3 regions of the Micromonospora sp. NPDC047620 genome follow, and region 2 is predicted to be linked to each of the others. Evidence: riboswitches for the same ligand, from Rfam matches in the RefSeq annotation. Region 2 holds a riboswitch; each other region holds the start of a gene.
What was found. Region 2 has a riboswitch for cyclic di-AMP ahead of ACGF5C_RS19810 (C39 family peptidase). Riboswitches for the same ligand answer to the same signal wherever they lie in the genome.
Positions count from the first base shown of each region.

Region 1: linked by a shared signal. The riboswitch ahead of ACGF5C_RS12990 (NlpC/P60 family protein) and the one ahead of ACGF5C_RS19810 (C39 family peptidase) in region 2 are both predicted to bind cyclic di-AMP.
Region 3: linked by a shared signal. The riboswitch ahead of ACGF5C_RS07345 (coiled-coil domain-containing protein) and the one ahead of ACGF5C_RS19810 (C39 family peptidase) in region 2 are both predicted to bind cyclic di-AMP.

Region 1 is NZ_JBIDDG010000009.1:73,824-80,673, reverse strand. Features, by position in the region: gene ACGF5C_RS13000 (NlpC/P60 family protein) at 1-498, shown strand, start outside; gene ACGF5C_RS12995 (N-acetylmuramoyl-L-alanine amidase) at 592-2,613, opposite strand; cyclic di-AMP (ydaO/yuaA leader) riboswitch at 2,853-2,989, shown strand; gene ACGF5C_RS12990 (NlpC/P60 family protein) at 3,002-4,042, shown strand; gene dcd (dCTP deaminase) at 4,114-4,692, opposite strand; gene ACGF5C_RS12980 (pyridoxamine 5'-phosphate oxidase family protein) at 4,771-5,310, shown strand; gene ACGF5C_RS12975 (zinc metalloprotease) at 5,429-6,412, opposite strand; tRNA gene ACGF5C_RS12970 (tRNA-Gly) at 6,814-6,850, shown strand, end outside.
Region 2 is NZ_JBIDDG010000015.1:23,509-32,670, reverse strand. Features, by position in the region: gene ACGF5C_RS19825 (D-ribitol-5-phosphate cytidylyltransferase) at 1-144, shown strand, start outside; gene ACGF5C_RS19820 (CDP-glycerol glycerophosphotransferase family protein) at 181-1,908, shown strand; gene ACGF5C_RS19815 (alpha/beta fold hydrolase) at 1,928-2,671, opposite strand; gene ACGF5C_RS19810 (C39 family peptidase) at 2,780-3,625, opposite strand; cyclic di-AMP (ydaO/yuaA leader) riboswitch at 3,846-3,987, opposite strand; gene ACGF5C_RS19805 (hypothetical protein) at 4,275-5,033, opposite strand; gene ACGF5C_RS19800 (hypothetical protein) at 5,250-5,708, opposite strand; gene ACGF5C_RS19795 (acyltransferase family protein) at 5,896-7,164, opposite strand; gene ACGF5C_RS19790 (polysaccharide pyruvyl transferase family protein) at 7,425-8,750, shown strand; gene ACGF5C_RS19785 (glycosyltransferase family 2 protein) at 8,840-9,162, shown strand, end outside.
Region 3 is NZ_JBIDDG010000005.1:43,214-50,063, forward strand. Features, by position in the region: gene ACGF5C_RS07315 (hypothetical protein) at 1-315, opposite strand, end outside; gene ACGF5C_RS07320 (heavy-metal-associated domain-containing protein) at 345-554, opposite strand; gene ACGF5C_RS07325 (metal-sensitive transcriptional regulator) at 701-1,003, shown strand; gene ACGF5C_RS07330 (DUF305 domain-containing protein) at 1,057-1,686, opposite strand; gene ACGF5C_RS07335 (hypothetical protein) at 1,764-2,330, opposite strand; gene ACGF5C_RS07340 (YibE/F family protein) at 2,766-4,118, shown strand; cyclic di-AMP (ydaO/yuaA leader) riboswitch at 4,285-4,416, shown strand; gene ACGF5C_RS07345 (coiled-coil domain-containing protein) at 4,420-5,439, shown strand; gene ACGF5C_RS07350 (carbonic anhydrase) at 5,654-6,442, opposite strand; gene ACGF5C_RS07355 (helix-turn-helix transcriptional regulator) at 6,649-6,850, shown strand, end outside.

The DNA of each region.
Region 1 (6,850 bases), on a different contig from region 2:
GACGCGCTGATCGCCACGCAGACGAAACAGCAGAACGACCTGGCGGCGAAGAAGAAGGAGATCGACGCCGAGATCAAGAAGCTCGAGGCGTCACTGCCGGTGACCACCGTCAAGACCGAGAACTGCCCGACCATCAACGGCGTGGTCAGCAACGCGGCCCGGATCGCGATCAGGACCGCGTGCGCCCAGGTCGGCGACCCGTACGTATGGGGTGCCACCGGCCCCAACTCGTTCGACTGCTCGGGCCTGACCCAGTACGCCTACAAGGCGGCGGGGATCCACCTGACGCACTTCACCGGCGCGCAGTGGAACGAGGGCAAGGCCATCCCGCGCTCCGAGGCACGCCCCGGTGACCTGATCTTTTTCAAGGCAGACCTGAGTCACGTCGGCCTCTACCTCGGTAACGAGAAGATGGTGCACGCGCCCCGGGCCGGCAAGCCGGTCAACGTCTCCAGCATCAACACGATGCCGGTGGCCGGGTTCCGCAGGCCCGGCTGATCCCGCACCACCCACGGAAGGGCCCCCGGTCGACTCGACCGGGGGCCCTCGTCGTGCTCGGAGTCGGGCTGCGCCAGCCCGGCGAGCGGTGGGTCAGTTGGGCGCGCCCAGCGCGGACGGCAGCACGTTCACGTCGTCCAGGTTGACGTACATGACCCGGTGGCCGAACTGGATCTGCACGTACCTGTTCTCGCCGCGGACCACCGTCCAGTCACCCGGCGACGACCCGTCGAACGTGACGGCCCGGTAGTACTCGCCGGGGAGCACCGTGCCGACGGCGTACCGCTGGCCGGCCGAGAGGGTGTACTGGAGCGGGGAGATCGGCTGGTAGGGCACGCCGGCCGGGTAGGCGGCCTGCTCCGGGTACGCCCGGCCGTACACCGGGATGGTGGCCTTGCCGTCCTTCGGGGTCACCACGAAGCCCACGGACCACTTCGCGGTCGGCTTCGAGGCGGGGTTGTGGAACCACGCCTTCTGGCCGAGGTACCAGATCGCGGTCCAGTCCCCCTGCACCTCGGCCAGGGCGTACGTCTGTCCGGCGGAGGCCCGGGCGCCGTGGTCGGAGATGTACATGGTGTTCGGGGTGCCGTCGGGTCGCAGCGCGATGTCGTTGACCAGCGGCGCGTCGTGGCTCGGCGCGCTGTGCAGGATCACCGCGGACGAGCCGCGCAGCGGGCAGGGAGCCGCCGGCGGGGGCGGGTTCGGCACGCCGGGCGGCTGCCGGTTGCAGCCGGTGAACTGCGGCTGGTTGGTGGCGAAGTCCGGGTCGATGGTGACCAGCCCCGTGTGCGGCGTGGCGGTCGACGTGAACGGCGCCTTGAGCAGGTCGAAGTAGTGCGACCAGTCCCAGTACGGGCCCGGGTCCCAGTGCATGCCGCGCACGGTCGAGGCGACGGTGCCGGGGACGTTGTCGTGACCGATGATGTGCTGCCGGTCCAGCGGGATGTTGTACCGCAGCGCCAGGTGGCGGACCAGCTTGGCGGAGGTGCGGTACATCGCCTCGGTGTACCAGGTGCCGTGCCCCGCGAAGCCCTCGTGCTCCAGGCCGATGGACTTGGCGTTCACGTACCAGTTGCCGGCGTGCCAGCCGACGTTCTTGGTCTTGATGTGCTGGGCGATGTGGCCGTCCACCGAGCGCAGGGTGTAGTGCCAGCCCACCCGCCTCGGGTCCTTGACCAGGTTGACGCTGGGCCCGAAGTAGCCCTCGGTGTCGTGGATGACGATGTACTCGATCTTCTGCTGGGCCGGCCGGTCGGCGAGGTCGTGGTTGCCGTAGTCCCCCACGGTCGGGCCGTACTGCGCGTAGGGCGCCGGGATCCACTCGCAGGAGATCGTGTCGGGGCACTCCAGCCCGTCGGGCCGGGCGACCTTGCGCAGGCCCAGCCGGTCCAGCCAGGAGCGTTCCGGCTGCACCGCGCGGGCGGCGAGGGTGACCTGCTGCCCGTCGTCGGTCAGCCGGCTGTCGCCGGCGGCGATGGTGGCGTACACCTCGTTGGCGAAGGCCGCCGCGGCGTCGGCGCTGTCCGCGCCCGAGTAGCGGGCCACCGCGCCGTACCAGGCCGCCGGGTCCGTGTCGGCGCCGACCGGGGCGCCGATCTCCTTCTGGTACGCGGCCAGCAGCGCCGCGCCGCCCCGGATGTTGGCCGTGACGTCCGTGCGCAGCGCCTCCTCGCTGGCGCCGGTCAGCCCGGCGGCGGCGTCGAGCGTCCGCAGCGAGGCTTCGGCGGGAGGCTGGGCAGCCGGCGGCTCGTGCGCCTCGGCCAGGGACGGGCGGGAGTCGTCGCCCCGCGGGTCCTCGGTGCCCTCGTCGTGGTGGGTGCCCCCGGGCAGCGCGGCGACGTACTCCGCGTCGGTGAGGTGCATCGGTCCGAAGCCGCCGCTGGTGCTCGGCGTTCCGGCGTTGGTGTCCCAGCGGGACTGCAGGTAGGAGACTCCGAGCAGGACGCTTTCCGGCACGCCGTACTCCGCAGCCGCGGCGGCGTACTGCTGCTGTCGGTCGGTCGTCGTCGCGGCGGCGGCGGTTCCGGCGGCGGTGAGCGGCGTCGCCGCCAGGGCGGCCGCCACGGCGGCGGCCAGCAGGACGCGTCTGCTCCTCGATGTCGCTGACAGGTGCATCAGACCCCCAGGTCGGACGGGCGAATGTGGGGCCACCTTCGCCCCGGGCGCCACCTCCGGTCAATACCTTTCCATGCGTCACTTACCGAAGAAGAAAAATTTCGTCCCCCGGAGTTGCGCGCTCCCACCGCCCGCATGAATACGGTGTGTCACGGCGCGATGGGTTGCGGATCGATAACGACCGTCTCTACTCTGGTCATTCGTCGGCCGGCGACAGTCCGCCCATCCGGGGCGGTAACGGTCCGACACCGCCGAGTCGCTCCCGAGCGAGCCGGGGACCCAGGTACCCCGGGGTGAATCCGCAGCACCTGCGGTAGGGCGTCCCCTTCCCGCCCGAACCCGTCAGCTAACCCGGTAGGCGGTACGGGAAGAAGGAGTACGGAGCCCGGTGGCACACCATGCCCCGCGGCCACCGTCGGCACGGTCGGCACCCGCCGGCCCGACGACGGCTGCGCCGCGCCCACGCTGGTACCGCTGCACCACCGCCCTCGCCGCCCTGGCCGCGTTCGCCGTCGTCCTGACCGGCGGCGCCACGGCGGCCCACGCCGAACCGACGGTCGCCGAGATCGAGCGCCAGATCGACGAGGACTGGAACAAGCTCGAACCGATCATCGAACGGCACAACGCCACCCGCCAGGACCTGGCCGCCAAGCGCAGGCAGGCAGACGCCCTCGCCAAGCAGATCAAGCCCTTGGAACGGCAGGTCGAGCAGGCGATGGAGGAGGTCAGCGCGCTGGCCGTCCGCGCCTACAAGGGCGAGAACGTATCCGCCGTCAACGCCCTGCTGGGCAGCCGCTCGCCCGACCAGATGGTCGGCCAGCTCGAACTGCTCGACCGGTTCGCCCAGCACCAGCAGCAGGACGTGCGGCAGGTCGCCGAGCTGCGCGACCGGCTGGCCGAGAAGAAGGCCCCGCTCGACGAGATGGTCGTCCAACTCGGCCGGACGGAGGCCCAGCTCGCCGCGAAGAAGAAGCAGATCAACGCCGAGATCGACCGGTTGCAGAAGCTGCGGCTGCGGATCTACGGCAGCGGCGGCGGCGGTTCGCTGCGCCCCGCCCCCTGCCCGGCCAGCTACCCGGGTGGCGGGGCCGGCACCGCGGTCAAGTTCGCCTGCGCCCAGATCGGCAAGCCCTACGTCTGGGGCGCCGAGGGCCCGAACGCGTACGACTGCTCGGGCCTGATGCTCGCCGCCTGGGCGAAGGCCGGGGTCTCGCTGCCGCACAACGCCGCGCAGCAGCGCCGGGTCACCGCGACCGTCACCCGGGGCGAGCTGCGCCCGGGAGACTTGGTCTTCTACTACAGCGACCTGCACCACGTCGGCATGTACGTCGGCGGGGGCTGGGTGGTGCACGCCTCCCGAGCCGGGGTGCCGGTCAAGATGAAGAAGGTCGACGACGGCCCGATCCACAGTTACGGCCGCCCGGGCTGAGGTGTAAGGAAGGGGCCCTTCCTAGCGCATTCGGTAGAGGAAGGGCCCCTTCCTAACAGGCGACCGTCGGGTCAGCGGGTCGGCCAGGTGCGCCAGTGCTGCCAGGAGCGGCTCGGGGTCGGTCCCCGCTGCCCCTGGTAGCGCGAGCCGTAGACGGCCGAGCCGTACGGGTGCTCGGCCGGCGACGAGAGCCGGAAGATGCAGAGCTGACCGATTTTCATGCCCGGCCAGAGGGTGATGGGCAGGTTGGCCACGTTGGACAGCTCCAGCGTCACGTGGCCGGAGAAGCCCGGGTCGATGAAACCCGCGGTGGAGTGGGTGAGCAGGCCGAGCCGTCCCAGGCTCGACTTGCCCTCCAGCCGCCCGGCGAGCTGGTCGCCGAGGGAGATCACCTCCAGCGTCGAGGCGAGCACGAACTCGCCCGGGTGCAGCACGAACGGCTCGCCCTCGGGCACCTCGACCATCGACGTCAGGTCGTCCTGCTGCATCGCCGGGTCGATGTGGGTGTAGAGATGGTTGTTGAAGACCCGGAAGAGCTTGTCCAGGCGTACGTCGATGCTGGACGGTTGCACCAGCGTGGGCTCGAACGGCTCCAGCGCGAGCGTGCCCGTCTTGATCTCGGAGACCAGATCGCGGTCGGAGAGCAGCATCGCACCACCTTAGCGAGCGATGTGCGTGACCTGCGTGTCGGACTACCTGTTCGTACACGTGTTCGATAGAATGTCGGCATGGCTTCCTGGTCCGAATTCGCCGCCGACGAGCCCCGCCTCGCCGACGGGATCCGCACCCTCATGCAGCAGTACGGGCCGGGCTTCGGCTACCTGGCCACCGTCCGCGCCGATGGCGGGCCCCGGGTCCATCCCGTCTCTCCGGTGATCACCGACGAGGGGCTCTTCTGCTTCGTGGTCGACTCGCCGAAGCGGCGCGACCTGGAACGCGACGGCCGCTACGCCCTGCACTCCTTCCCGCCGGAGGAGAGTGACGACGAGGCCTACGTCGCCGGCCACGCCCGGCCGGTCACCGACCCGGCCCGGGTCGCCCGGCTGGCCCGCAGCCACCGGGCCGCGCCGCAGGTGGACTGGCGGCTGTTCGAGTTCACCGTCGACGTGGCGATGCTCGCCCGTCGGGAGCCGGGCGTCGCAGGCGGCGCCGGCGAGGGGCACGGCCGGCCCGCCGTCCAGGTCTGGCTCGACCCCGGCGCGACCGCCGCGGTGCCCGAGACGCGGTCGGGGAGCGGCGGCAACCTCGCCGCCCGCCCGGCCGCCTGAGACGCGGTGCGGCGCCCCGGGCCGTCCCCGTCCGGGGCACCGCACCGCCCCCCACCCCACCCCGAAAACGACGGTGCCGGCCCCGTCGAGCGGGGCCGGCACCGGTCGTGCGGGGGAACTACGCCGCGCGGTACGCGTTCCAGGCGGTCAGCATGCGGCTGGCCTGCCCGGCGGTGAACTGGTGCATGCAGGAGTCGTAGGTGTAGTCCATGAAGTTGGTGATCGGGTCGAGGCCCGGGGCGGTGCAGGTGTCCCGGCCGGTCGGGCACTGGAACGCCGGGGATGCCTCGGGCGCGGTGTCGCTGACGCTGTCACCCGAGCCGGAGCAGCCGCCCTGGAAGGTGTGGTAGAGGTTCAGCCAGTGGCCGACCTCGTGGGTGCCGGTGTCGCCCTGGTTGTAATTGGTGGCCGTGCCGCCCGGCAGCGACTCGCTCAGCACGACGACGCCGTCCATGCTGCTCAGCTTCCGGGTCGGGAAGGTCGCCCAGCCCAGCAGGTTGTCGCTCAGCTCGCCCAGGTAGACGTTGAGGGTGTTCTTGCCGCCCTCGCGCAGCGAGGTCTTCATCGACCGCTCCGCCGAGGAGCCCTGCACGATCGGGTACCACGAGGGGTTCGTCACCCGGTTGATCTTCTGCAGCTGGAAGCTGAACGCGGTGGCCGCGCCGCCGGTCGCCCCGCTGTAGGACTGGTTCAGCACGTTGATCTGCGAGGTGATCATCGAGTCCGGGATGTTGCCGCCGGCCCGGGTGCCGTCCCGCTGGATCACGTGCACCACGACGGGGACGGTGACGGTGGCCGTGATGGAGGCGCCGGCGCCGGTGCGGAACCGGGCGCGCTCGCGCAGGGCGGCGGCCAGGTCGGCCTCGCGCTCGCGGGTCTCCGCCAGGGTCAGCTCGTTCGGCTCGTGCTTGGCCGCGCCGCCCGCCTTGACGCGGGAGTCCGAGTGGACGTCGGCCGGCTCGACGCAGACCTCGCTCGGGGCGGCGGAGAAGGCCGACGCGGCCGGTACGACGCCCACGGCGGCGGTGCTGAGCAGCAGCGCGAGGGTCGTCGACGCGACGCCGGCCGTACGCCGGGTCAGCAGGTTGGGACGGAGTCCCATGGGCCCACCTCTTTCTGGCCGGCGCGACAGGGGGTATGTCACGCCGTGGCTGAAAACGTTGGGCAGACGTTACAACCGATCGACGGATTTGAGAACGGCCATATGTTGCGGGGATGAAACTTTTTCCTGGCCGGCGCCGACTCGCGATCGACAATTGGCGATGAAACGGTGATTCTCGGTAGCGGCTCGTGCCGCCCGGCGGCTCGGTGGCGTCGATCTTGGGGTACCGGTCCGCCAGCCGGTGCGGACCACGGCGCGAACGGACCATGGCCGCCGTGGCGGGGCCGGCTCCCGGGCGGTGGCCGTGAGTCACCCCGGGGGGCCGCCGGGCGACACGGCGCGGCGTCGGAGGGGGTACCTGGGTGCGCCGGCGGGACGTCTCAGGTACAGTGGTGCCGCCTGCGGGTGTAGTTCAATGGCAGAACATCAGCTTCCCAA
Region 2 (9,162 bases):
ACCGTCGCCCAGGCCTCGCTGGACGTGCTGATCTCGGACCTGACCGGTCAGGTCATCGACGTGCGCCGCGCGCCGGGCGAGGTACCGGCCCAGCCGGTGCCGGGGCAGGCCGAGCGGGCCGCCAGCCCGGCCAGCGCCGGCTGACGCGGGTCTCGGGCCACGGCGGGGAACGGAGCCGACATGCGTGGTGACCTGGTCCGGAAGCTGATCGCCCGCGCCCTGGCCACCGGCCTGGCGGTGCTGGCGTTCCTCGTCGTCGCGCTGACCGGCGCGACCGGCTGGGGGCTGGGGCTGGCGGTGGCCGCCCTCGCGGCGGCCGCCTGGGAACGGCGGGTCCGCCCGGGCGCCGACAGCGCCGCCGAGACCGCGCTGGTCGCGGCAGCGGTCCTGGTCGGGTACGCCCGGCGCCTCGAGGCCGGTTTCGACCCCGCGCTGGCCGCGACGGCGCTGGTCCTGCTGGGGCTGGTGCTGCTCGTCGGGCCGCTGCGGGACGCCGGCGGCCTGGAGGTGCGCGCCGCGAACCTGCCGGTGCGCACCTGGACGCCCCTGGTCGCCGCGCGCCTCGGCGACGCCCTGCTGGGGCTGCTCGCCGTGGTGGCGGCAGCCGCCGCCGCGACCCTGCCGGCCGCTGTGGCGCTGGGCGCCGTCGCGCTGGTCGCCGCCGGCGCCGGGGCCGTCGGGCTGGACCTGGCCCGGCGGCGGTTCCGGCCGGGGGCCGGCGGGTCGGCGGTCTCCCGCGCGCTGCGCCGGCACCAGCCCGAGTTCCTGCTCCACTTCTCCGCCCCGCCCGGCTCGGAATACCAGGTCACCATGTGGCTGCCCTACCTGGAGCGGATCGGCCGGCCGTTCCTGGTCATGGTGCGGGAGCCGGAGTTCCTGCCCACCGTCGCCGCGGCCACCACGGCGCCGGTGGTCTACTGCCCCACCACCAAGGCGATGGACGAGGCGCTGGTGCCGAGCCTGCGGGTAGCGTTCTACGTCAACCACGGCGCGAAGAACAGCCACTGCATCCGCTTCACCCAGCTCACCCACGTCCAGCTGCACCACGGCGACAGCGACAAGGCGCCCAGCGCCAACCCGGTCTCCGCCATCTTCGACCGGATCTTCGTCGCCGGTCAGGCCGCCGTCGACCGGTACGCCCGCGCGGGCGTGGACATCCCGGCGGAGAAGTTCGTGGTGGTCGGCCGGCCGCAGGTCGAGTCGATCGAGGTCCGGTCGGAGCCGGTACGCGGCCTGCCGAACCCCACGGTGCTCTACACGCCGACCTGGACGGGCCACCACGCGGACGCCAACTACTGCTCCCTGCCAGTTGCCGAGGCGCTGCTGCGCGGGCTGCTGGCGCGGGGCGCGACGGTGATCCTGCGGGCCCACCCGTACACGTCGCAGAACCCGGCCTCGGCGCGGCAGCTGGGCCGGCTCACGGAGCTGCTGGCCGCGGACCGGGCCCGTACCGGCCGGCAGCACGTCTTCGGCGCCGCCGCCACCCGCGAGCTGACCCTGACGGAGTGCGTGAACCGCTCGGACGCGCTGGTCTCCGACGTGTCGGGGGTGATCTCCGACTACCTCTACTCCGGCAAGCCGTACGCGGTCACCGACATGGGCGACGAGGGCGACCGGTTCGCGGAGCGGTTCCCGCTGGCCGGCTCGGGTTACGTGCTGCGCCGCGACATGTCCAACGTGGACGAGGTGCTGGCCGCGCTGCTCGACACCGACCCGCTCGCCGCCGCCCGCTGGGCCACCCGGAGCCGCTACCTGGGCGACTTCCCGGCCGAGGCGTACGCCGAGGCGTTCCTCGACGCCGCGCGGCGGCAGCTCGACGCGGACTGGAACCCGCCGACGCCGCGCGCCGTTGGCGGGACCGGCCTGCCGGTCGAGCCGGACGGGGCGACCCTCTCCGCCACCACCTGACCGGCCGGCACCTCGCGGGTCAGCGGTACGGGTCGACCAGCTCCAGGACGGCCTCGGGGGCCTCGACGTGGGCGTTGTGGCCCAGGCCGGGCAGGGTGGCGACCGGCACGCCCAGCTCCTTGAGCTGGGCGTCGGTGACCATGGGGTCGTGCTCGCCGCGGGCCAGCAGCACCGGCACGTCCGTCGCCGCCAGCAGGGTCGGCAGGTCCGGCTCCCCCACCCCGAACGCGGCGGGGTCCATCGCCAGCCGCCAGCGGCCGTCGACCTGCCGCAGCCCGGCCTCGACCACGGGGTGGTCCGGCGCGAAGAGCCCGGTCAGGCCGGCCACCCGCAGGTACCGGCGGGCCGCCTCGTCCCGGCTGGCGAACCAGGTCACCGGCCGGGCGGCCAGCTCCCCGGCCTTCGCCAGCTCGGCCGGGGACCAGACGGCCTTGATGCCGAGCCCGACCACGGCGTCGACCGGCAGCCCGGCGCGGCGGGCGGCCAGCGCCAGCCCGACCACGCCGCCGAGGGAGTGCCCCAGCACGACGAGCCGGTCCCCCGCCGCGAGCCCCGCGGCGATCCGGTCGGCCAGCCCGGCGAACGAGTACGCCGGCAGCGGCGGCGACCAGCCGTGGCCGGCGAGGTCCGGCGCCAGCCACCGCCCCGTCCACCGGCGCTCCAGCAACGGCGCCCAGGGCAGCCACACGTCCCCGGTCGCGCCCATGCCGTGCAGCAGCAGCAGGACGCGCCGGCCGTCCCGGTCACCCGATTCGTCGACCATAGGCCGCAGTGTGCCACCCGCCGTACGCCCCGGCGAGGGCCGTGACCCGGAGACGACATCGGGCGCCGACTCCCGGGGTGGGGAGTCGACGCCCGACGGGTGTCTTTCTCAGGCGGAGTAGCCGCGGGTGGCGGCCCAGTTCGCCAGGGCGATGGTGGACATCCAGTACGACGCGGTCGCCGGGTTCGCCGAGTCGGCGATCTTCACCAGCCGGCCCTCGTCCTGGTAGCCCACGACGGCGATGTAGTGGCCGCCGGGGAACGAGTGCCAGCCGCCGTCGGTGTCCGTGGCGCTGCCGGCGACGTTCACCACGACGCCCCGCCCGTCCGTGATGGCGGCGACCACGTCGGCCTGGAGCTGGTCCATCTGCGCCGGGGTCGCGGCACCGCCCGGGATCATCCGGGTCCGGTACGGGTCACCCTTCACCGTCGCGTTCAGCACCCGGGTGGTGTCCTCGGCCGAGTCGGTGCCCATCTCGTCGGTGCCCAGCTGGGCGCCGAGGGCGTCCTGGCTGCGCGCGATGCCGGCGGCGCTGAGGGCGTGCCGGACGGCGGCCGGACCGCAGTTGTAGAAGGTGGTCTGGGCCTGGTAGTCGTAGTCCAGGGACTTCGCCTTCGGTGGCTTCGGCGGCTCCGGCTTGCGGGTCAGGTCGGGGTTCGGGGCGGCGCTGGTGGCGCTGGCCGACGGAGCGGCGCTGGACGCGGCCGGGGCGCCGGTCGACGGGGCGGTCGCGACGCGGGCGTCGCCACGCGAGGCGACGCTGCCGTCCCGCAGCTCGCTCACGGCCACCGGGGCCTGTGCGGCGGCGGGTGCCTCGTCGGCGCCGGCCAGCAGCGCGCCGGTGCCCGACGCGAGCACGAGCGCCGCGGCCGACGCGGCGGCCACCTGGTACGGACGCTCGGACGTGAGGCGACGGAGCTGTCGCTTGAGGTGGTGCTTCACGGTTTCCTCCACGGGCTCGGGGGGTGAGCGGCCGCCGGTCCGCGCAGGGGGGACCGACCGCGCGGACGGCGTCCGGCGGTGGTGGACCACTCAGGGGATGCGCCCGGGATGCCGGGCGACGGGCGGTGACCGGTGGGTCAGCTCGCGGCGTGCGGCCGGGCGAGCGCGGGCACCGCGGCGCCGTGGAGGCGCCGGAACGACCGGGGGGCGGGTGGGTGCTGCACGGGGATGGAACTCCTTCCGACGCCGCCGACCGGGTTAGCTGACGGATTCGGGCGGGAAGAACGCCCTACCGCGGGCCGTGGCCCACGGATTCACCCCGATGTTGCACTGGGTCCCCGGCTCGCCTGTTCACGATTAGGCGGGTCGGCGCGGCGTCGCCTCTTGCGATCGGGTACCGCACCGGACGGGCCGACACTACTGGCCGGCCCGCGCCCTGCCAACCCGCTTCCACCTGCTTAAACCTTGATCGCGGGACTTTTTTTGCGGTCAGTTCGGCACTGACGCGACTCAATGGGACGACCGTTTCCCGACGCACCTTGCGTCGACAACCGGACGAGCGGCGGACATCGGCGCGGAATCGTCGGCGGGAATCGGCCGGGCCGCGCCGGATGACCGGTTCGCCACCGCTATGACCGGCGTCACGAAATTGCCCGGCGGTTCAGCCCGCCCGCGCGGGCCGCCAGCGCGCGGCGAGCGCGGGCCGACGCCCGGCGGACACGGGCCGGGCCGCCGGGAGCCGGCCCGGCCGGAGCCGGACCGCTGCGGCGTACGCCTCGCCGGCCAGGGCCCGCGCCGCCTCGGCGGCCAGGTCGGCGTCCCGCCACGCCGACCGTTCCCGCTCGGCGGCGGCCCGGTGGTCGGCCCGCTTCGCGTCGCGTACCGCCCGGGCCAGCGCGATCTCCTGCTCGACCGGGTGCCGGCGGGGATCCCAGCCGGCCCGGCGGCCGAACACCTCCCGGAGTTGGCGGGTGGAGAGGTCGCCGCGCCAGTGGGCCGCCACCGCCGCGTGGTGCAGCCAGCGCTCGCGGGCGGCGTACTCGGCGGGCGTGCGCGGGGTGCGCGGGGCGGGCAGGGCGGCGGCCCCGGTGAAGCGGCGGGCGGCGGTCTCCGCCTCGTCGTACGCCCGCCAGGCCCGGTCGGCCTCCTCCTGGGCGGCGAGCCAGTCGGCCCGCCACCGCCGGGCGGCGTGGGCGGCCCGGCCCGCCGCGACGGCCACCTCCTCGGCGTAACGGCGCAGGTCGGCCGCCTCCGCCACGGGGTCGACCGCGGGCGGGGCGACCGGCTCATCGGCGGGACGGACCCGCTCGGGGCGGGCGACCAGCACGGCGAGCACGGTCAGGGCCAGCAGGAGCAGGGCGGACCAGATGGCGGCGGCCCGCGGCACCTCGATCAGGAACTGGTAGACGACGGTCTCCATGGTCGGCACCTCACGGGGAGCGAGTGCGGCAGCGGGGCGCACGCGGCGCCCGGGTGGCGGGGCGCGGTGGCGCCACGTCCCGCCGCCGGGACGGGTGCGGGTGGTGGAGAGCGGAGGACGGGCACCCTTGTCAACGCCTGCGGTAGCGGAAGGAGCCCTTCCTGCGCCGTACGGCGGGCCCGCGCGGGGCGCGCGTGCCCCGCGGGGTGGTGCGGATCAGACGTGCGGCGGGCCCCGGGGGCCGGCCGTCACCGGGGTGTGCCCGACCGACGCGGGGGCCGGGCCGACGGTGACGGCCCCGGCGGCTGCGCCCGGGTCGGCCGAAGCGGCGGGGTGGCCGGGGCCGGTGGCGGCCCAGTCGGGGGCTGCGGCGGCCCGGTCGGGGGCTGCGGCGGCCCGGTCGGGGGCGGCGCCGACGGCGACGACGCGGTGGTCGGCGACGGCCACGGGCGGGCCGGCGGGTGCCAGCGTGACGGGGAGCGCCGGGGCCGGGGGCGCCCAGGCGTGAGCCGGGGGCACCCAGGTGTCGGTCGACGGCACTCCGGCCTGGGCCGGGGCGGCGGGGAGGGACCCGGCGCCGACGGCGAACGCGACCGCGACGGCGAGGCCGGTCAGCAGCCGCGCGGCCCACCGCGCCACCCACCACAGGGGACAGGTGAGCGCGACGGGAAGCACGCGACCACGCTACCGCCGATGCCGCCGGTCCGCATCGCCGCTCGGCGTGTCCCGTGTGCGGCGGTCCCGGCGACCCTCCGGCCCGGTGCCCTGCGCGTCCTGCCGTCCACCCGGACCGCACGGACCAGGGTGGACGGGTAGTCCAGCCGCTCCAGTTGGTCGACCTGTGCCAATGGACGCGGTCGTCCTACGCCCGGGGGTGCGGCCGGCCGGCGGTCGCAGGAGACTCGACGTACGCCGGCCGGTGGTCCGCCTCCGGCTCGGCGTGCCGGGGGTGCGGCACGACGCGTCCCCGCTCCCCCGGCACGGCCGGCTGTCGCTGCCGCGCGGCGGCCACACCCTCGACCGGCGGCGTCGCCCGGGCCGGGCGGCGCGGGCCGAGCAGCCGCATCATCGGCGTCTCGACGAAGCGGTGCAACGCTCCGGCGAGGGCCAGGTTGACCAGCAGGAAACCGAGCACCGCGGCCAGCCCCCACCAGCCGCGGTACCCGACGCCCCAGTCGCCGGTGAGCCGGAGCACGGTCACCATCACCAGCACGTGCACCAGGTAGAAGGCGAAGGAGACCTCGCCGAGCCAGACCATCGGCCGGGACCGCCACGGCGACCGCCGACCGCGCACGTCCGCGTCCGCCGCCGCGGTGATGACCAGGATGTACGCCACGGAGAGCAACGCCGCCCACAGCTCGGCGCGTACCCACTGCGCGGCGACCACCCAGGTGGCCACGAAGACCAGGCTCGCCACCGGCAGGCCCGGCCCCCGCCACCGCCCGCGCCGCATCAGCTCGGCGGCGGCCACGCCCATCCAGAACTCCAGGGACCGGACGGGCGGGAAGATCTGGGTGAACCACCAACGGCTCTCCTCGGGCACCAGGGCCTGGGCCGGCCAGAGCGCCAGGATCAGCAGCGGCACCGCGACGACCACGGTCCACAGTGCCCACGGCCGGGCCCGGCGGAGCAGCGGCAGCGCCAGCGGCAGGCAGAGGTAGAAGAAGAACTCGCAGGACAGCGACCAACTGACCGTGTTGATGCTGTAGAAGGCGCCCGGCCGGGGATCCCACGCCTGGAGCAGGAAGAGGTTCTCCACCGCGACGACGCGGTCCACCGGGTCGGCGAACCAGGCCGCGACCAGCAGGGCGAGCGCCCACAGCGCCACGTGGCTGGGCCAGATCTTGGCGATCCGGCGACGCCAGAACGCCCGGCGGGAGTCGGTCGGCCGGGCCGACCACACCAGCACGAAACCGCTGAGGATGAAGAAGAACTGCACGCCGGACAGGCCCAGGGTGAAGACCCAGTTCACCACTGCCCGGTGGTCCGGCTCGGCGATGATCCCCATCGTGCCGGCGTGGAAGCCGAAGACGAGCAGGGCCGCCACCCAGCGTAGCCCGGTCAACGAGGGCAGCCGACCGGCCGGGGGCGCGGGCCGGGCCTCCGGCGCGACGGTCGCGGCCCCCGTCATGCCGGCGGCCCGGCGGTCCGCAGGGTCACCAGCACGTACGTCTCCTCCTCGGCGGTGGCGGGCGGCGCAGGACGGCCCGCGGCGGCCTCCGGTCGGCGCCGCCGCCGGGCACCCTACCCGCCGCCCCGGATGTCCCCCTGCGTCCCCGTCCACCGCGTGACGGTTCCGTCCCTGCCCGTGGCGGAGTGACGCGCGTCTGTGCCAGGGTCGGCCGGTGGCCTAATATTCCGTGACCCGGAGGTGACGAGAGGCGGGGACGGATGCACCAGCGGATCCTGATGCGGGCAAAGAAGGGCCCGTTCGACGTCTACTCCCCGGAGGAGGCCTTCGAGAGGAACTGGATCGGCGAGAACAACGGCAACCTCGTCTTCAGCCACGCCGCGCACAAGCTGCTGCAGACCAGCACCACCGAGATCACCCCGACCGAGTTCAAGGTCAACCCGCGCGACGCCGACATGATCAACGAGCGGTACGACGTCTACGTCGTCCCGCTCGCCAACGCCTTCCGGCGCAGCTACGCCCACCGCATCGAACTGATGACGAAGCTCGTCGAGCGGCTGAAGATCCCGGTGGTGGTGCTCGGGGTGGGCGTGCAGACCGACGTCAAGGGCAACCGGGAGTACCTGCGCCCGATCGACGACGCCGTCACCCGCTTCGTCCGGGCCGTGCTCGACCGCTCGCACAGCATCGGCGTACGGGGTGAGATCACCGAGGGCTACCTGCGCACGCTGGGCTTCTCCGCCGTGGACGTGATCGGCTGCCCGTCGATGTTCCTGCACGGCGACAGCCTGCGGGTGGAGAAGCGGAAGGCGGCGCTGGCGCCCGACGACCGGCTCGCGCTGACCGTCTCGCCGTACGTGAAGTCGATGGCGAAGATCATCGCCCGGCACCACGAGCGGTACGCGAACCTGCGCTACCTGCCGCAGGATCTCAAGACGCTCGGCACCCTGCTCTACGGCGACGCCCCCGACGACCGGGGCAAGTCCAGCGCGATCCCGATCCACACGTCGCACCCGCTGTTCACCGAGGACAAGGTGCGGATGTTCGTCGACCCCTGGACCTGGATGGACTACCTCTCCGGGTTCGAGTTCGCCTTCGGCACCCGGATCCACGGCACCATCACCGCGCTGGTCGCCGGCACGCCCGGCTACCTCTTCGCGCACGACTCACGCACCCTGGAGCTGGCCCGGTACTTCGACATCCCGCACCGGGTGATGAAGGAGGTGCCGGCCGACGTCGACGCCGCCCAGCTCTACGACGAGGCGGACTACACGGCGCTCAACGACGGCCACAAGGCACGCTACGAGACGATGCTCGCCTTCCTCGCCAAGCACGACCTGGGCAACGCCTTCGCCGACGGCGACAGCGCCGCCCGGTTCGACGCGCGGGTGCGGGCCACCACCTACCCGCCCGCCGTGCGCCCGGCCGGCGCGACCGCTCCCGAGGTGCTGCTGGAGCGCCTCCAGTGGCTGCGTGACCGCAACACCGAGTTGCAGACGGACATGGAGACGCTCCGTGAGCAGCGCCTGCGGGCCCGGGTCAAGCGGGCCGTCGGCGGCCCGGTACGGCGGATCCTGAACCGTTAACCCGACGCTGGGCGGCTGTTCAAACACTCCACCCGCACCGGCCACGTGAGGTTCCGGGGCCGTCCATCCGCGCGGTCGATGGTGTCGGCGTGGTCATTGAGCCGACGCAAGCGCCGCTGCTGAGCATCGTCGTGCCCGTGTACGGCGTCGAGCCGTACCTGTACCAGTGCCTCGAGTCGATCCGCGCCGACATCCCGGCCGGCGAGGCGGGCGCGGTGGAGCTGATCGCGGTGGACGACGCCTCCCCGGACCGTTGCGGGGAGATGCTGCGGTCGTACGCGGCCGGGCGGGTCGGCATCCGCACCGTCCACCTGACCGACAACGTCGGCCTCGGCCTGGCCCGCAACGCCGGCCTCGACGTGGCCACCGGCGCGTACGTCTGGTTCGTCGACAGCGACGACTGGCTGCCACC
Region 3 (6,850 bases), on a different contig from region 2:
CGCCACGTCGTACGCGGTGACCGGCCGGCCGTCCGGGCCGGTGACCTGGAAGGCGAACTGCCCGGCCGGGGCGTCGACCGGTCGGAGGGTGTAGCCGCGGTCGGAGACGAGCAGTCCACCGGGCAGGTGGGCCGCCGCGCCGCCCTCGTCGCCCCCGTGTCCGGCCCCGCCGGTGTCCCCGTGGCCGTCCGCGGCGTCGTGGCCGGTCTCGGCGGCCGGGGCAACGGGGCCAGCCACCTGGCCGACCCCGTACGCCGCGCCGAAGACCGCCGCGAGACCGAGGACGAAACCGCTCAGTTTCGTCGCCGTGTTCATGGTGTGCCTCGGTTTCCCCGTGCCCGCCGTCAGGCGCCGACGAGGTCGTAGCCGGCCTCGTCGACGGCGGCGCGCACGGTGTCGGTGTTCAGTGGGCTCTCGCTGGTGACGGTGACCCGCCCGGTGGCGAGGTCGACCTGGACGTCGCTGACGCCCGGGATGGCGCCGACCTCGGCGCTGACCGAGCTGACGCAGTGCCCGCAGGTCATGCCCTGCACCTGGTACGTCGTGGTGACCATCGAACTCTCCTCTCGACGCCTCCAGCATATACCCCCCAGGGGTAATGGGGAGGCGGATGAACGCCTGCTCCGCTACCGATACCCGGTGGGGGTATCGACATGGAGGACCCTACCATACCCCCGAGGGGTACGCTATCCTGGATCGCATGACCACACCGACGCCCGCCCCGACCAGGGGCTACACCGCCAGCAAGGACCAGTTGCTCGCGCGGCTGCGCCGCGTCGAGGGGCAGGTCCGCGGCATCGAGAAGATGGTCGACGACGACCGCTACTGCATCGACGTGCTCACGCAGATCTCCGCGATCCAGGCCGCCCTGGACAAGGTCGCCCTCGGCCTGCTCGACGGACACGCCCGGCACTGCATGCACGAAGGGGCGGCGGAGGGCCGGGCCGACGAGATGGCCACCGAGATGATGGCCGCCGTCGGCCGCCTCATGAAGCGCGGCTGACCCGGCCGGCGGCGCCCCGGCGCCCCAGGGTGCGAGCGCCGGGGCGGCCCGGGTCAGAGCCGGCCGAGGATCTTCTCCATCGTGTCGATCTCGGCCTGCTGGGTGGTGACGATCTGCTGGGCCAGGGCCTTGGCCTCCGCGTTCACGCCCCGGGCCAGCTCGTCCCGGGCCATGGTGACGGCGCCCTCGTGGTGAGCGATCATCATGGTCAGGAACTGCCGGTCGAACTCCCGCCCGGAGGCCGCCGCCAGCTTCTTCATGTCGGCGTCGGACATCATGCCGGGCATGCCGTGGTCCATGTGCGGCGTCTCGGCGCCGGGCGACGGCACCGGCCGCCCCCAGGCCGACAACCAGCCGCTCATGGTGGCGATCTCGGGCGCCTGGGCGGCCTTGATCTCCCCGGCGAGCCGCTTGACCTCCGGGTCCGCCGCCCGCGTGGCGGCCAGCTCCGCCATCTCCACCGCCTGCCGGTGGTGCGGAATCATCATCTGGGCGAACATCGCGTCGGCGTCGCCGAAGGCGGCCGCGCCGGACGCGGTGGCCGCCGGCCCGCTGGTGGCGGGCGTGCCGTGCCCGGCGCCCGGGGACGAATGCCCGTCGCCGCCGCAGGCGGTCAGGACGAGGGCGGCGGTGACGGTGGCGCCGGCCAGGGCGGCACGGCGCGCGATGGTACGAGTGGTCACTTCTGGGCCTTTCGGTATCGGAACGTACGCAGCAGGACGGGGACGCGGACCGGCTGACCGGGCCGCGCCGGGGCGTCCTATCTGCGCAGCACCGAGACCGTGGCGAGCCGCAGGCCGACCGGCCGGGACGGCGGGGCACGGGGCGACCGGGCCGGCCCGCCCGACCCCTGGCCCGCCGGGCCGCCGGCGGGTACGCCGGCCAGCAGCAGCACGGCGAGCAGCAGCGGAGCGGCGAGCGCGCCCAGCACCGCCAGGCACACGCCCCACCAGGGCAGCTCGCCGCCCGACCCGCCGGACGGGAGGAACCGCTCGTGCGGGCAGTCGCCCGGGCAGCCCACCACGCCGGACAGCGCCGCCGGGACGACGTACGCGATGGCGGGGTCCTGACCGACCGGCGCGGCGGTGTCGTGACGGGGCAGCAGGGCGGTGACCTGACCGACCGGCGCGGCGGTGTCGTGACGGGGCAGCACCTGCGGCGCGCCGTCGTGCGCACCGGCCGCGGCGACGGGGTGCGCGGAAACCTCGGCGGGATGGCCCACGGCGTGCGAGCCGTGGCCGAGGGTGTGCATCGCGGCCAGGCCGAACAGCGTGCCGACGAGCAGCAGCAGCCGGGCCCATCGCCCCGCCGTCACTGTCGCCGCCACCCGCACACCGACCACGGTAGTCCCTGGGGCCGGCGCGTCCGGGGGCGACCGGCGCACCCGGCGGCGAATCCGCCCGGGACGAGACCACGGTGCCGGCCGCCACGGGACGGTCGACCGGGCGGTCCCCGGCAGTGACATGGTGGTGACCAGCGGTTGCCGGACCGGACGGCCCGCAGCCGACACCAGCCCTCACAACCTGCGGCCGGATGTCGGGATGGCTACCATTCGGCCGGTGGCCCTCCGCACTCCGCGCCGCCCGCGCCGCCGCCCCGACCGGGCGGCGGTATCGAGCGCCCGCGACCGGCCGGGCCGGGCCGTCGCGGTGCGCGACCGGCCCGCCACCCCAGGGCGATCCGCCGCGGCGGTCACCCGGGCACGCCGAACCGACCGGCCTGCCGGCACGTACCCCGCCCTGGATTCGTTGGGAGACACTCGATGGGCGCCGACCACACCCGTCCTGCACCGTCCGCCCCGCCGAGGGTACGACGGATCCTCGTCGCGACGGTGGTGCCCCTGTTCGTCGCCACCCTGATCGCGGCCCTGCTGCTCTGGCCGTGGGACGCCCCGGACGCCGCACCCGGCACCGATCCGCCCCGCCACCACGGCACGGTGACCCGGGTGGTGACCGAACCGTGCCCGCCCACCCCGGAGGCGCCGGAGGGCGCCCCGGACGCCGCGGAGGGCCCCTGCGGCACCGTGACCGTACGCGTCGACGACGGCCCCGACGCCGGCCAGCAGGTGGAGACGCCCGTACCGGCAGGGCCGGGGGCGCCGACGGTCGCGGTCGGCGACGAGATCATCCTGGTCCAGCTCACCGATCCCGCCGACCCCTCGACGAGCGCCTACAACATCGCCGAGCACCAGCGCGGCAAGCCGCTGCTCTGGCTGGTGGTGCTGTTCGCCGCCGCGATCGTCGCGTTCGGGCGGTGGCGGGGGCTCGCGGCGCTGGCCGGCCTGGCGGCGAGCTTCGCCATCCTGCTGACCTTCGTGCTGCCCGGCATCAGCGCCGGCAGCCCACCGCTGCTGGTCGCGGTCGTCGGCGCGGCACTGATCATGTTCGTGGTGCTCTACCTGACGCACGGGGTGACCGCGCAGACCTCGGTCGCCGTGCTCGGCACGCTGGGCAGCCTGGTGCTGACGGGCGTGCTCGGCACGATCGCCACCGCGGCGACCCACCTGACCGGGTTCGGCAGCGAGGACGCCACCACGTTGTCGATGTTCCAGGCCGACGTCGACCTGCACGGCCTGCTGCTGGCCGGGATCATCATCGGCTCGCTCGGCGTGCTCGACGACGTCACCGTGACGCAGGCCGCGACGGTCACCGAGCTGGCGCACGCCAACCCGGGGCTGTCCCGGATGCAGCTGTACCGGGCGGCCACCCGGGTCGGCCGCGCGCACATCGCCTCGACGGTGAACACCATCGTGCTGGCGTACGCCGGGGCCTCGCTGCCGGTGCTGCTCCTGCTGACCGCCGACTCCCGGGCGGTGAGCCAGATCCTGACCAGCGAGTTCCTGGCCCAGGAGATCGTCCGCAGCGCGGTCGCCACCCTGGGCCTGATCGCCGCCGTGCCGCTGACCACCGGGCTCGCGGCCGTGGTGACCACGGCCGGCCGGCGCGGCGGCGAGCCAGCCGACCGCGGCGCACCCCCGACCCCGCCGACCCCCCGGCCGGCGGCCGACCGATCCGAGGCGCTGGAGGCCCTCAGCGGGCCGCGCGCCGGAAACACCCCCTCCGCCGCCCCCGCCGGGTGGTCCGACCGAAACGGGAGCACGGACACCGCATGGTGAAACTCCTCAGCGTGACCGATCAGGGCGTCCCGCCTGATAAACGCGTCACTGGTCACCCTCCGCCGTTACGAAATAACGCATTTAGTCGGCATAGGGACGTAGATCCCCGGGAGGGCTCTCGGGTAACCTCGCTGCCGGTCACCGCCGAAGGCGCGCAGCGGCGCCTGCGGTGCCGCCGCCCAATCGCCGCCAGGCGAGCCGGGGACCCAGGTACATGGGGTGAATCCGCGACAGCGGTAGGGGCCACTTCCGCCCCGAACCCGTCAGCTAACCCGGTCGGCGGTCGACGGAAGGGAAAACTGTGACGGCACCCCTACGCCGCTGGTTGACACCTGTGGTGGCCGTGATCGCCGCCCTGGCCGTCTTCGCCGGGCCCCTCCCGGCGGCGGCCGCACCCACCCCACCGGCCCAACCCTCCGGCCACGGGGACGACGAGCCCAAGCTGCTCAACGACCTGATCGAGACGCGGAACCGCAGCTACGTCCAAGCCAAGGCGAAGCTCGCGAAGTCGAAGAAGCGCCAACTGGAACTGGCCCTGGAGGTCGACCGGGCGCAGGCCGACCTGGCCGCGCTGGCCCCACAGGTGAGCCAGATCGCCGCCCAGTCCTACCGGACCGGGCGGATCGGCGCGGTGTCGATGCTGCTGGACACCACCAGCCCCGACTCGTTCGTCAAGCGCGCCGCCGCCCTCGACGAGCTGAACCTGGTCAACTCCAAGAAGCTCGCCGAGGTGAACGCGGTCAAGAACCGCGCCGAGCAGGCCAAGCTGGCGCTCGACGCCGAGGTTCGCGAGCAGACGAAGCTGACCAACGAGATGGCCCGCGGCAAGCGCGAGGCGGAGAAGGCGCTCGCCCTGGTCGGCGGCAGGGGGCTGACTGGCGGCAAGGTGGTCGCCACCTCGCCGGTGGCCCGGATGGCACCGGGTCGTACCGCCGACGGCGACTGGAAGCCCCTGTCCTGCACCGAGAACGACCCCACCACCTCCGGCTGTATCACCGCGCGCACCCTGCACATGTACAAGGAGGTCAAACGGGCCGGCTTCAACCGCTTCGTCGGCTGTTACCGCTCCGGCGGGCCGTACGAACATCCGAAGGGCCGGGCCTGCGACTGGTCGCTGCAGAGGAGCGGCTTCTCCCCCTGGCACAACGACGACACCTACATGTACGGCAACAACCTGACCGCTTTCCTGGTCCGCAACGCCGACCGGCTCGGCATCTACTACGTGATCTGGAACCGGCAGATCTGGTTCCCGGCGACCGGCTGGAAGTCCTACAGCGGCCCGTCGAACCATACGGACCACGTGCACGTGTCGTTGCTCTGACGGCAGCCAACGACAGGGCCGCCTCGCGTCTGCGGGGCGGCCCTGTCGGCGTCTGTCGCCGTGTCGGCGTCCGTGGCCCTGCCGCGTCCATGGCCTGTGGTTGCCCGCGGCCCTGCCGGCGTCTGTGGCCTGTGGTTGCCCGCGGCCCTGCCGGCGTCTGTGGCTCTCGCCGCCGGGGCGTAGGGCGTCCGGGCCGGGCGAGCGCGGGAACCGGTCAGGCGAGGGCGGCGCTGGCGGCCGGCTGTGCCCCGTCGACCGCGCCCGGCCCGGTGGGCGCGGCGGCGATCTCCCGCGCCTCGCCGGTTGGCACGGCGGTGACCGCCCGCGCCTCGCCGGCGGCCAGCCGGTACGACATGCCCACGACGCCGCAGCGCCCGGCGGCCACCTCGGCGGCGAGCACGGCCGACCTGTCCAGCATCGCCTCGACCGTCTGCGCGATGTGGATGTCGACGATCCGGTCGATGTCGTCCACGCCCTCGGCGGCGGCGCGGCGCAGACTGGGCACCACGGCGTCCACCACGGCGCGCAGGTGCCCGGCCGGGGGCGTGCCGGTGGCGTCCGCCGTACGGGCCGCCTGGACGGCCCCGCAGGAGTCGTGCCCGAGGACCACCACCAGCGGCGTGCGCAGGACCGTCACGGCGTACTCGACGCTGCCCAGCACCTCGGGGCCGACCGTGTGCCCGGCGGTGCGCACCACGAAAAGGTCGCCGAGGCCGCGGTCGAAGATGATCTCCGCGGCGAGCCGGGAGTCGGAGCAGCCGACGATCACCGCGAACGGGTGCTGCCCGTCCGCGACCGCGGCACGGTGCCCGGCGTCCTGGTTGGGGTGGCGTGGGGTGCCGGTGACGAACCGGCGGTTGCCGGCCTGCAACTCGGCGAACGCCTGCTCCGGATCGCCCGGAGTGGGGAGCGCGTCCCGCACGGCGGTCGAGCCTCCCGGTGCCGGCTCCGACGACTTCCGCTCCGGGCCCGGCTGCGCGCCGGGGGATCCGGGACGACTCATCTCCCTCACCTCGTCCCTCACGTGAACGACCTGGTCATCCCGGCCGACGCTGGACGCGGGCAGCCCCACGGTCACACGCACCCGAAGATACGTCAAGGGATGCGTGATATGCATTTCATATGTTCGCGCCCGGCTGCGGACGCCGGGCGGGCCTCCCGCGCGAGGGCGCGGCGGAAAACCCGAAAGGCGCGCCATACGATGACGACATGGCGACGACAGGGGAGAACGGGAGCACCCGGAACTGGACGTTCCTCACGAACCACGGGCACGTGCTGCTCGCCATCGCCCGCAACCCCACCGCCCGGCTGCGCGACGTCGCGGACGAGGTGGGCGTCACCGAACGAGCCGCCCAGGCGATCGTCGCCGACCTGGAGGCCGGCGGCTACCTGAACCGCACCCGGGTGGGCC